Regions from separate parts of the Pseudoduganella sp. jia 12 genome, predicted to be linked through region 3. Evidence: predicted binding sites of a transcription regulator. Region 3 holds the regulator's gene; each other region holds the start of a gene.
What was found. Region 3 encodes sigma-54, which starts transcription at its own class of promoters, with help from an activator protein. Its sites were predicted from a motif close to TGGCANGNAANCTGCTTT; they were not measured.
Positions count from the first base shown of each region.

Region 1: a site for sigma-54 is predicted at 1,855-1,872, ahead of ACY65G_RS10395 (pilin). Genes of this name have one in related genera too.
Region 2: a site for sigma-54 is predicted at 1,280-1,297, ahead of ACY65G_RS22410 (EDSAP-1 family PEP-CTERM protein). Genes of this name have one in related genera too.

Region 1 covers NZ_JBUXKP010000004.1:255,565-258,842, forward strand. The annotation lists gene sucC (ADP-forming succinate--CoA ligase subunit beta) at 1-153, shown strand, start outside; gene sucD (succinate--CoA ligase subunit alpha) at 167-1,048, shown strand; gene ACY65G_RS10390 (FHA domain-containing protein) at 1,135-1,725, shown strand; gene ACY65G_RS10395 (pilin) at 1,921-2,418, shown strand; gene ACY65G_RS10400 (hypothetical protein) at 2,702-3,278, shown strand, end outside.
Region 2 covers NZ_JBUXKP010000010.1:311,871-315,148, reverse strand. The annotation lists gene ACY65G_RS22420 (FAD-binding oxidoreductase) at 1-388, opposite strand, end outside; gene ACY65G_RS22415 (N-acyl amino acid synthase FeeM domain-containing protein) at 390-1,133, opposite strand; gene ACY65G_RS22410 (EDSAP-1 family PEP-CTERM protein) at 1,357-2,247, shown strand; gene ACY65G_RS22405 (XrtA system polysaccharide chain length determinant) at 2,399-3,278, shown strand, end outside.
Region 3 covers NZ_JBUXKP010000007.1:254,227-257,504, reverse strand. The annotation lists gene lptB (LPS export ABC transporter ATP-binding protein) at 1-600, shown strand, start outside; gene ACY65G_RS17495 (RNA polymerase factor sigma-54) at 674-2,149, shown strand; gene hpf (ribosome hibernation-promoting factor, HPF/YfiA family) at 2,241-2,597, shown strand; gene ACY65G_RS17485 (enoyl-CoA hydratase/isomerase family protein) at 2,804-3,278, shown strand, end outside.

The sequences.
Region 1 (3,278 bases), on a different contig from region 3:
TCCCTGCAGGTACCGCTGGTCGTCCGCATGAAGGGCACCAACGAAGACCTGGGCAAGAAGATGCTGGCCGACTCCGGCCTGCCGATCATCGCCGCCGACACCATGGAAGACGCAGCGAAGAGCGTCGTTGCCGCTGCTGCCGGTCAAGCTTAATTAAGGAACCAACATGTCTATTCTGATCAATAAAGACACCAAAGTCATCACCCAGGGCATCACCGGCAAGACCGGCCAGTTCCACACCCGCGGTTGCCGCGACTACGCGAACGGCCGTGAAGCCTTCGTGGCAGGCGTGAACCCGAAGAAAGCCGGCGAAGATTTCGAAGGCATTCCAATCTACGCAACCGTCAAGGAAGCGGCTTCGGAAACCGGTGCAACCGTTTCCGTGATCTACGTGCCGCCGGCAGGCGCCGCCGCCGCGATCTGGGAAGCTGTGGAAGCCGAGCTGGAACTGGCGATTTGCATCACCGAAGGCATTCCTGTCCGCGACATGATGGAAATCAAGGATCGCATGGCCAAAGCCGGTTCGAAGACCCTGCTGCTGGGCCCGAACTGCCCTGGCCTGATCACGCCTGACGAAATCAAGATCGGCATCATGCCGGGCCACATCCACAAGAAAGGCCGTATCGGCGTGGTGTCCCGTTCTGGCACGCTGACGTACGAAGCCGTTGGCCAGCTGACCGCGCTGGGCCTGGGCCAGTCGTCGGCAGTCGGCATCGGCGGTGACCCGATCAACGGCCTGAAGCACATCGACGTGATGCGCATGTTCAACGAAGATCCGGACACCGACGCGGTCATCATGATCGGCGAAATCGGCGGTCCTGACGAAGCCAACGCGGCGCGCTGGATCAAGGACAACATGAAGAAGCCGGTCGTCGGCTTCATCGCCGGTGTCACCGCTCCTCCGGGCAAGCGCATGGGCCACGCCGGCGCGCTGATCTCCGGCGGTGCCGATACCGCCGAAGCCAAGCTGGCAATCATGGAAGAGTGCGGCATCACCGTGACGAAGAACCCGTCCGAGATGGCCAAGCTGCTGAAGGCCATGCTGTAATAACAGCAATGTGCTCCGCTTTTGCGGAATAATGACGGGGGCTTCGGCCCCCGTTTGTTTTGGTGAACCCGTCTGGAGGCGATGCGTTGGCGAAGATCCTGATTTCCCGCGATGGCGTGCTGGAAAAAACCGTGCAGCTGACAAAGGAGCGCATGACGATCGGCCGCCACCCTCATAACGACATCGTGCTCGAACACCAGACCGTGAGCGGCGAACACGCGGCGATCACGACGATCCTCGACGATTCGTTCCTGGAAGACCTGTATTCGACGAACGGCACCTTCGTCAATGGCCACCGCGTGGGTAAACATCATTTGCAGCATGGCGACACGATCAAGTTGGCGAAGTACCGCGTCGAATTCGTGGCCGATGGCATCCGGCCGATCAGCGGCATTCCCGCCGTGCCACTGGTATTGCCACCTGCCCGCATCGAAGTCCTGAACGGCAGCAATGCCGGCCGGGCGCTGGAACTGAACAAGCCACAGACCAGCCTCGGCCGTGCCGGTGTGCAGGTCGTCGTCATCACCCGGACCGAAGCCGGCTATGCCGCCGTCCACGCCGATGGCGACCGGATTCCCTTGTTGAACGAGGCGCCGCTGGGGAAACTGCCGCACCCGCTGGCCGATGGCGACGTGCTGGATCTTTCGGGCACACGCATGGCATTCAGGCTCGGCTGACAAAATTCGTCAGGTGACGAATCCCGCAGCTGACAATCTACGAACATGGAAGTGACGGATTTTGTCACTATTTCCACCTGGAACTATCATAAATGACGTTTTTCGCCTTGGAAATAGATCAAACCGGGCTGGCACGGTGATTGCTCTACATAAACCATCCCAACCCGTTTCGTTTCTACCTGAAGGAGCAACACCATGAAATCCATGAACCAGAAAGCCCAAGCCGGTTTCACCCTGATCGAACTGATGATCGTTGTCGCCATTATCGGTATCCTGGCGGCCGTCGCGATTCCCGCTTATACGGACTACACGATCAAGGCCAAGGTCGGCAATGCGCTGGCATCGGCCGGTCCGCTGAAGACCGCTGTTGGCCTGTGCATCCAGGAAAACGGTAACGATGCAACGGTCTGCAACACGGACAATGCTGCCAACGGTCCATCCCTGCCAGCCTTCACGCCGACCAAGGAAGTGTCGGGCGCAACGATCACCGGCAGCGGCGTGATCACCCTGACGACGCAGAATATCGGTACCGGCGCCAATGGCACGATCATCATGACCCCGGACGCTCCGGATGCCGGCGGTAGCGCCGTGACCTGGAATAACACCTACGGCGAAAACATCACGAACACTGCGGCGCAGGGCTTGATCACCAAGAACAATATTGCTGCTGCTACGACACCTACGACAAACTGATCCGCCGCACTCCCAGATGTCAAAAAACCGGGCTTTCCAGCCCGGTTTTTTTATGTCCGACAGTATCGTCATTGCGCCCGGCAAGCCGCGCTGCCACGCATGGCGACGCGCGGAGAAAAATCACCAGCCAGTGTAAAAACGGTCTAATCTGTCTTTGTCCTGCATTTTTCGGCCATCGGCATCCAAACCCGGCAGTGCAAGCGAACGGCGCCGGCGTCGCCATGGCAGCGCCTGGCAGCCCGCTGAACGGGCACCAAAGTCAGCCATCCTTGAAAGGATTGCCATGCATGCGCTACTGATTGCGGCAGGGACGGGACCGGATTCGAAAAATCTCCAGCGGGTCGGCCTTCATCTGCGAGCGAGTATTTATTCCGGCGATGCGATGGTGTTCAAGACGGTCGTGGTACCGAGCCCGACTTCTCCGCCGAGCGCATTCGTCGGATTCCTGCCCATCAGCAGCCCGCCCAAAGGGCGCACGAGCACCGACTTCTACGAGTACCTGGCCGAAGCCAGGACGTTCATCTGCATCGCGCACAACGGCGCGCTCGACGGCCCCATTCTTTCCGACGAATTCAGCTCTTTCAAGGAAGTGCAACCGTGGCATACCGATGCCACGGGAACGACGCTGTGGGATGGCGGCGCGCTGTTCTGGAAGACCGTGGGATGGGCGCCGAACACCCGAAAAATTCTGCTCCTCGGCTGCAACTCGGCAAATCACTATGCAAAATGCGTCAACGACGTGGCCGGGATACCTGTCTTCGGCTTCATGAACAGTTGCGCGGCAGCCGATAACGCAACGATGGAAAGGCATGTCGGAAGCATCGAAACGACCGGCAAGAGTTTCGGCATGGCCCGGGTGC
Region 2 (3,278 bases), on a different contig from region 3:
GCAGGTCTTGTTCCCGCAGGTATTGCGACAGCTGCAGCTGCGTGACGCCAGGCTCGATGACCACGTACGCAAGGGTCGCGTCGGCCTCGAGGATGCGGTTCATGCCCGACAGGTCGACAATCGCGTGGCCGTCGGCAAGCGCGCAGGCGTCGCCATAGCCCCAGTTGCGGCCGGCGCTGATCGGGTACAGCGGTACCCTGTATTCCGTGGCCGTGCGGGCCACCTGCGCCACTTCGGCGGTGCTGCCCGGCCTGAGAATGACGAGCGGCCGCGTGCTCCAGGATGACGTACTGGCGGCGTAGCGGTCCAGTGTCGGCGCATCGTCCAGCACGCGGTCCTGCCCCAGCAGCCGGCGCCATGCCGCCAGCGCCTCCACCGTGCCGCCCATGTCAGTCACGCCCCTGCTTGAGGCGTGTCGTAATGCCGGGTTCATCGCGCAGCGGGAAGAAATACGGGTAGAACGATCGCTCGCCTGGAGCATGCTCCATCTGGCCCGCAAAGGCGCGGATCTGTTCTCTCATGTATTCCAGTTCGAGGCGCAACAGCACGGCCGGCGCGCTCACCCGGGTACAGGGCCGCTCTCCACCGAAATCGCGGAAGCCCAGCATTCTCTTGTAGAACATCACGTGGCGCGGGTTGACTTCGATGACATAGTCCGAATAGTGATGAATGTTGTGCGCATAAATATAAGAAATATGGATCAGCGATGCAAAGACGCGTTTTGTGACGTCCTTGTCGATGGCCAGCCGGGAAGGCTCGCAGAGAAGCCTTCCTTCCGACCGCAGCTCGTCGAGCTTGTCGCGAAAGTTTTCATCCGCCGGGAGGCCGATTTCGGGATCGTCGAGACACAGCGACATGGTGCCGACCGTGGTTCCGGCAGTCTCCGCATAGAGCGTAATGCGGTTGGGCGCGTGCTCGCTGTCGGCATCGATATCATAGCCCCGCCAGCCGTACATTTTGCGTAATAACAAGTTTGCGGCCTCACGGTGACCGTCGGTACTGGCCATGCGGATATGGAAGAGCTGCATGTCGATCGAATGGGTGTGGGCCACGCCGGCTTCCTGCTCCCGAATCACCAAATCGCGCAATTTCGCGGCAGCTTCGAAGGAAATGATGGTGTCGTCGTGTTGCACGTCTGCTCCTGAAGTCTTGAAGGTCGATGCACATCAGACCGCTGTTCGGGCAGTGAGTTCCGTGGAACGTCGGACTTTTTTGCATATCGACGACGACGCCGCGACGCATTTTCGTAAGGTCTTGATTCTGCATACGTATCAGCAAGTGGCACGAATGCTGCTGAGTAGTGGCTCGTCGGCACAGATTCTCTGGCCATAACCACTTATCAAGGAGTAGCAAGCCATGAATATCATCAGGAAAGGCTTTCTGGTCACGGCCGCCGCTGTAACGCTCGCGTTCAGCGCCGCCGGCAGCGCCCAGGCACATGCTTATGCGGATTCCATCCTGAACATCAATAACCTGATTTTCGTGAATTCCGGGGGAACCCAGTATGCGGCGAATGACTTCTCGACGCTGGTCGTAAACAACACCCGCCTTGCAACGGCAACCGTTGGCAGCCTGCCCCCGCCGCTGAGCAGTGCAATTGGCCCGATCTGCGTCGGGGCTTGCCCGTCGGTGCCGCTGGTGCCACGCTTTGGCCAGATCCCCGTGCCCGCCGTCCTCAGCACGTTCGGCTACGGTGACACCGAACTGGCCGGTTCGGCCATTACCCCCGGCGGCGCGACGGCGAATACCCGCGCAACCGCCTCGGTTGGCTCAGGCTCGGATACCGCATCGGGCAATGCCAACACCGGCACGACGACGTCGTTCGTGTTCGCTCTCGACGCGGCGGATTCGATCACCGTCAATTTCGATGCCGATGCGCATACCCTGGCGCATACCCCGGCGGGTGCCAGCGACCTGTCCGTGGCCAACGCACGCCTGTCGTGGAGCATCCAGATTCAGGATCTGGAGACCGGCGCTTCCGTGCTGTCCTATTCACCGGAGGAAATCAATGGTGACTCGCTCGTCAGCCGCACGCATGCCCTGACAGGCACGTCGGAGTACGATTTCGCTGGTTTCCTGACGGCCACCAGCGATGTCCTGGTTGCGGGCAGGACCTACCAGCTGACGATTCAACACAACACGTTTGCCGACGCGCTGCAGGAGGAAGTACCGGAACCGGCAACGCTGGCCATCCTGGCTGCAGGCCTGCTCAGCATGTCGCTGGTCAACCGCCGTCGCAAATCCTGAGCGACTGATCGCGTTACTGGTGAGCGTACCGCCGAGGTCACTGGCGGTACGCTTTTTTTTTGACAGGACGCAAGAGCTCAGCAGGTACGGACCCGACCGTCCAAACCCAGCCATATAATCGATCGGACTAGGTTGACGCGGAGAACCGGTTATGGAAGAAATCATCGCCCAGCTACAGTCCGGGTTAAAGGGAATCTGGAAATACCGCTGGAGCGCAATACTCGTTGCCTGGCTTGTGGCAACTTGCGGCTGGATCAAGATCTACCTGTTGCCCGACGACTACCAGACGACCGCCCGTGTATCTGTGGATACGCAGAGTATCCTGAAGCCGTTACTTTCGGGCATGACCTCGATGCCGAATGTTACCCAGCAGGTGGCGATCATGAGCCGCACCCTGCTGAGCCGCCCGAACGTGGAGCGCGTCATTCGCATGGTCGACCTGGATGTCAAGGCAGCCACGCCGCGCGAACACGAAAAGCAGGTCGAAGAACTCATGCAGAAGATCCGCATCGGTGGCACCAGCACCTATGACATCTATACGATCAGCTACAGCAATAGCGATCCGCGTCTCGTGCGCGACGTGGTGCAAGCGCTGCTCACGATCTTTGTCGAAGGCGGTTTGAAGGGCAAGAAAGGCGAGTCGGACAAGGCCGTGCAATTCATCGATGACCAGATCCGCGCATATGAAGACAAGCTGCTGGCTGCGGAGAACTCGGTGAAGGAGTTCAAGCTGAAGAACAACACCCTGTTGCCAAGGCAAGGCGTTGACTATGGATCGCAACTGCTGATGTCAACCGATGCACTGAATGCCGCAAAGCTCGAGCTTGTCGAGGCCGAGCAGGCCCGCAATGCAATCAATGCGCAGATTCAGGGCGACGAGCCGATCCTCGGCACCGATCTTACGGCAGCCTCGATCGACAACCCCGAACTCGACGGCCGCATCCTGGCCCTCAACAAGTCACTCGATGCACTGCTGTTGCAGTACACCGAGGCTCATCCCGACATTATCTCGACACGTCGCCTGATCGCGC
Region 3 (3,278 bases):
TACATGATCGTGGGCCTGGTGGCGTCGGATGCCGGCACTATCGACCTCGACGGTACCGACATCTCCAGCCTGCCGATCCACAAGCGCGCCACCCTCGGCCTGTCGTACCTGCCGCAGGAAGCGTCGGTGTTCCGCAAGCTGACCGTGGAAGAAAACATCCGCGCCGTGCTGGAGCTGCAGAAGGTGGACGGCAAGGCGCTCGGCAAGGCCGAGATCGACGAGCGGCTGAATGCGCTGCTGGCCGACCTGCAGATCGAGAAGCTGCGCGAGAACACGGCGCTGTCGCTGTCCGGTGGCGAACGCCGCCGCGTGGAGATCGCCCGCGCGCTGGCGACCAATCCCCGCTTCGTGCTGCTGGACGAGCCGTTTGCCGGTGTCGACCCGATCGCCGTGATCGAGATCCAGCGCATCGTGCGCTTCCTGAAGGAACGCAGCATCGGCGTGTTGATCACGGATCATAACGTGCGTGAAACGCTGGGCATCTGCGACCGGGCGTATATCATCAATCAGGGCAGCGTGCTGGCCTCCGGCCGGCCCGACGACATCATCGCCGACGAGTCCGTGCGCCGTGTCTATCTTGGTGAACATTTCCGCATGTAAGCACTTGGACCGCGTTGTTCCACCGATAATGAGACATGACCAGCAGCCATGAACCAGCAGCCATGAACCAGCCATGAAACAGTCTTTGCAACTGCGTACTTCCCAGCACCTCGCGTTGACGCCGCAATTGCAGCAGTCGATCCGGCTGCTGCAATTGTCCACGCTGGAGCTGCACCAGGAACTGGAACAGCTGCTGACCGATAACCCGCTGCTCGAGCGGCTCGACGATCCGCTCGACCGTTCCGTGCGCCTGCTGGGCGATGGGGCGATCAACACCACGCAGGCGCCCGGAGAGGCGCCTCCCGAAGGCGGTCCGCCGCAGGATGCGCCGGCGGCGCCGGAGCCCGAGCCGTTCGAAGGTGGCGAGGGCGAAGGCCTCGACCCTGGCGCCGGCGATACCGACTGGAGCAGTGCGGGCAGCGGCAAGGGACCGGACGATGACGACGGCCGCCCGCAGCTCGAGGCCAGCCACCGCAGCCTGCGCGAACACCTGATGGAGCAGATGCGCGTGACGGTGCTGGAGCCGCGCGACCGGGCCCTGGTGGAGCTGATCATCGATGCGCTCGACGATAACGGTTATCTCGAAGAGAGCCTGGAAGACATCCATGCACGCATGCCGGAAGAGCTGGAGATCGAGTTCGACGAATTGCGCACCGCGCTGAAGCTGCTGCAGAGCTTCGACCCGGCGGGCATCGGTGCGCGCAACGCTTCCGAATGCCTGGCGCTGCAGATCCGGCGCATGCCTGGCGTGCCGATGGTCACGCGGCGGATGGCGCTGTGCATCGTTGAAAAGCACTTGCAGTGGTTCGCGCAGCGCGACTTCAACAAGCTGAAGAAGGCACTCGATTGCGACGACGAAGACTTGCGCGAGGCACAAGCCGTCATTCGGCAATGCAATCCGCATCCGGGCGCCGCCTTCGCGGCCGACGTGTCAGACTATGTCGTACCGGATGTCGTGGTCAGGAAAGGCCGCAGCGGCTGGGTGGTCACGCTGAACAACGACGTGATGCCACGCCTGCGCGTAAACGCGCTGTATGCCAGCCTGCTCAAGCAGGGCAAGGGCGAAACGCAGATGAATGCCCAGCTGCAGGAAGCAAAGTGGCTGATCAAGAATATGCGCCAGCGCTTCGACACGATTCTCCGCGTGGCCCAGGCCATCGTCGAGCGGCAGAAGAACTTTTTCTCGCATGGCGCTGTGGCAATGAGGCCCCTTGTGTTGCGTGAAATAGCTGATACACTGGGTCTGCACGAGAGTACTATCTCTCGGGTAACAACTCAAAAATATATGCTCACCCCGCACGGCATGTTTGAGTTGAAGTATTTTTTTGGCAGCCACGTCGCAACCGAAGCTGGTGGGGAAGCTTCCTCGACTGCGATCCGGGCGCTGATCGTGCAATTCACAGGAGCCGAAGACCCGAAGAACCCTTTATCCGACAGTAAGATTGCGGACATGCTGGGTGAACAAGGCATGGTGATTGCGCGACGCACTGTTGCCAAATATCGCGAAGCATTGAAAATTCCCCCAGTCAGCCTCCGCAAGTCCTTGTAAGCAATCTGTAGTGTATGGGTTCCTCTGCGCCGCCGCATTTCGATGGCGGAAGCTGCACGAACCTGGATTGATCTTCTTTAGGAGTGTGTGTATGAATCTGACCATCAGTGGACACCATATCGACGTAACCCCTGCCATTCGCGAGTATGTGCAGAGCAAGCTGGAACGCGTTAGACGGCATTTCGATCAGCTGATCGATGTAAGTGTGATCCTGAGTGTAGATAATCTCACCGAGAAAGAAAAAAGGCAGAAGGCGGAAATCAACCTGCGCATGTCGGGCAAGACCGTGTTTGTCGAAAGCGTCGCGCAGGACCTGTATGCGGCCATCGACTCGCTGATCGACAAGCTGGATCGCCAGGTCATGAAGCACAAGGATAAAGTGCAGAACCATAATCATGAAACCATCAAGCACCTGAGCGAGATCGAGATTCCCGCGTCACCCGCATAACGCCGGATGCAGGTCGCAGCCCTTTGGCTGCAGCAACAGAAGGGCGCGCAATGCGCCCTTTGTTACGTCCGCACCCCACCGTATTCCCGCAGTTCACTGCAGTTCGCCGCAGTTCACCTTCAGTTCACCTTCAGTTCACCTTTTACGCCACATCATCCGCATCCATGGCTAGAATGAGGCCAATAACGACAACGATGCGAGACACCATGACCGACCACGTCCATACCAAGGTGCGCAATGGCACCGGCTTCATCACGCTCGACCGGCCCAGGGCATTGAATTCATTGTCGCTCGACATGATCCGCGCGATTACCGGCACGCTGCTGGCCTGGCGCGACGACGGCGACATCGCCGCCGTCGTCGTCCGCAGCACCACCGAGAAGGCGCTGTGCGCCGGTGGCGACATCCGCTTCTTCCATGCCGCCGGCACAGCGACGCCGCAGGGCGGCAGTGCGCAGATCGAGGATTTCTTCACCGAGGAATACGCGCTGAACTACCTCGTGCATTGCTTTACCAAGCCCTACGTGGCCTTGATGGATGGCGTGGTGATGGGCGGCGGCATGGGCATTGCCCAGGGCGGTCCGCACAGCAGCGTGCGCGTGGTGACCGACCGCACACGGCTGGCGATGCCCGAGGTGAACATCGGCCTGTTCCCCGACGTGGGTGGCAGTTATTTCCTGT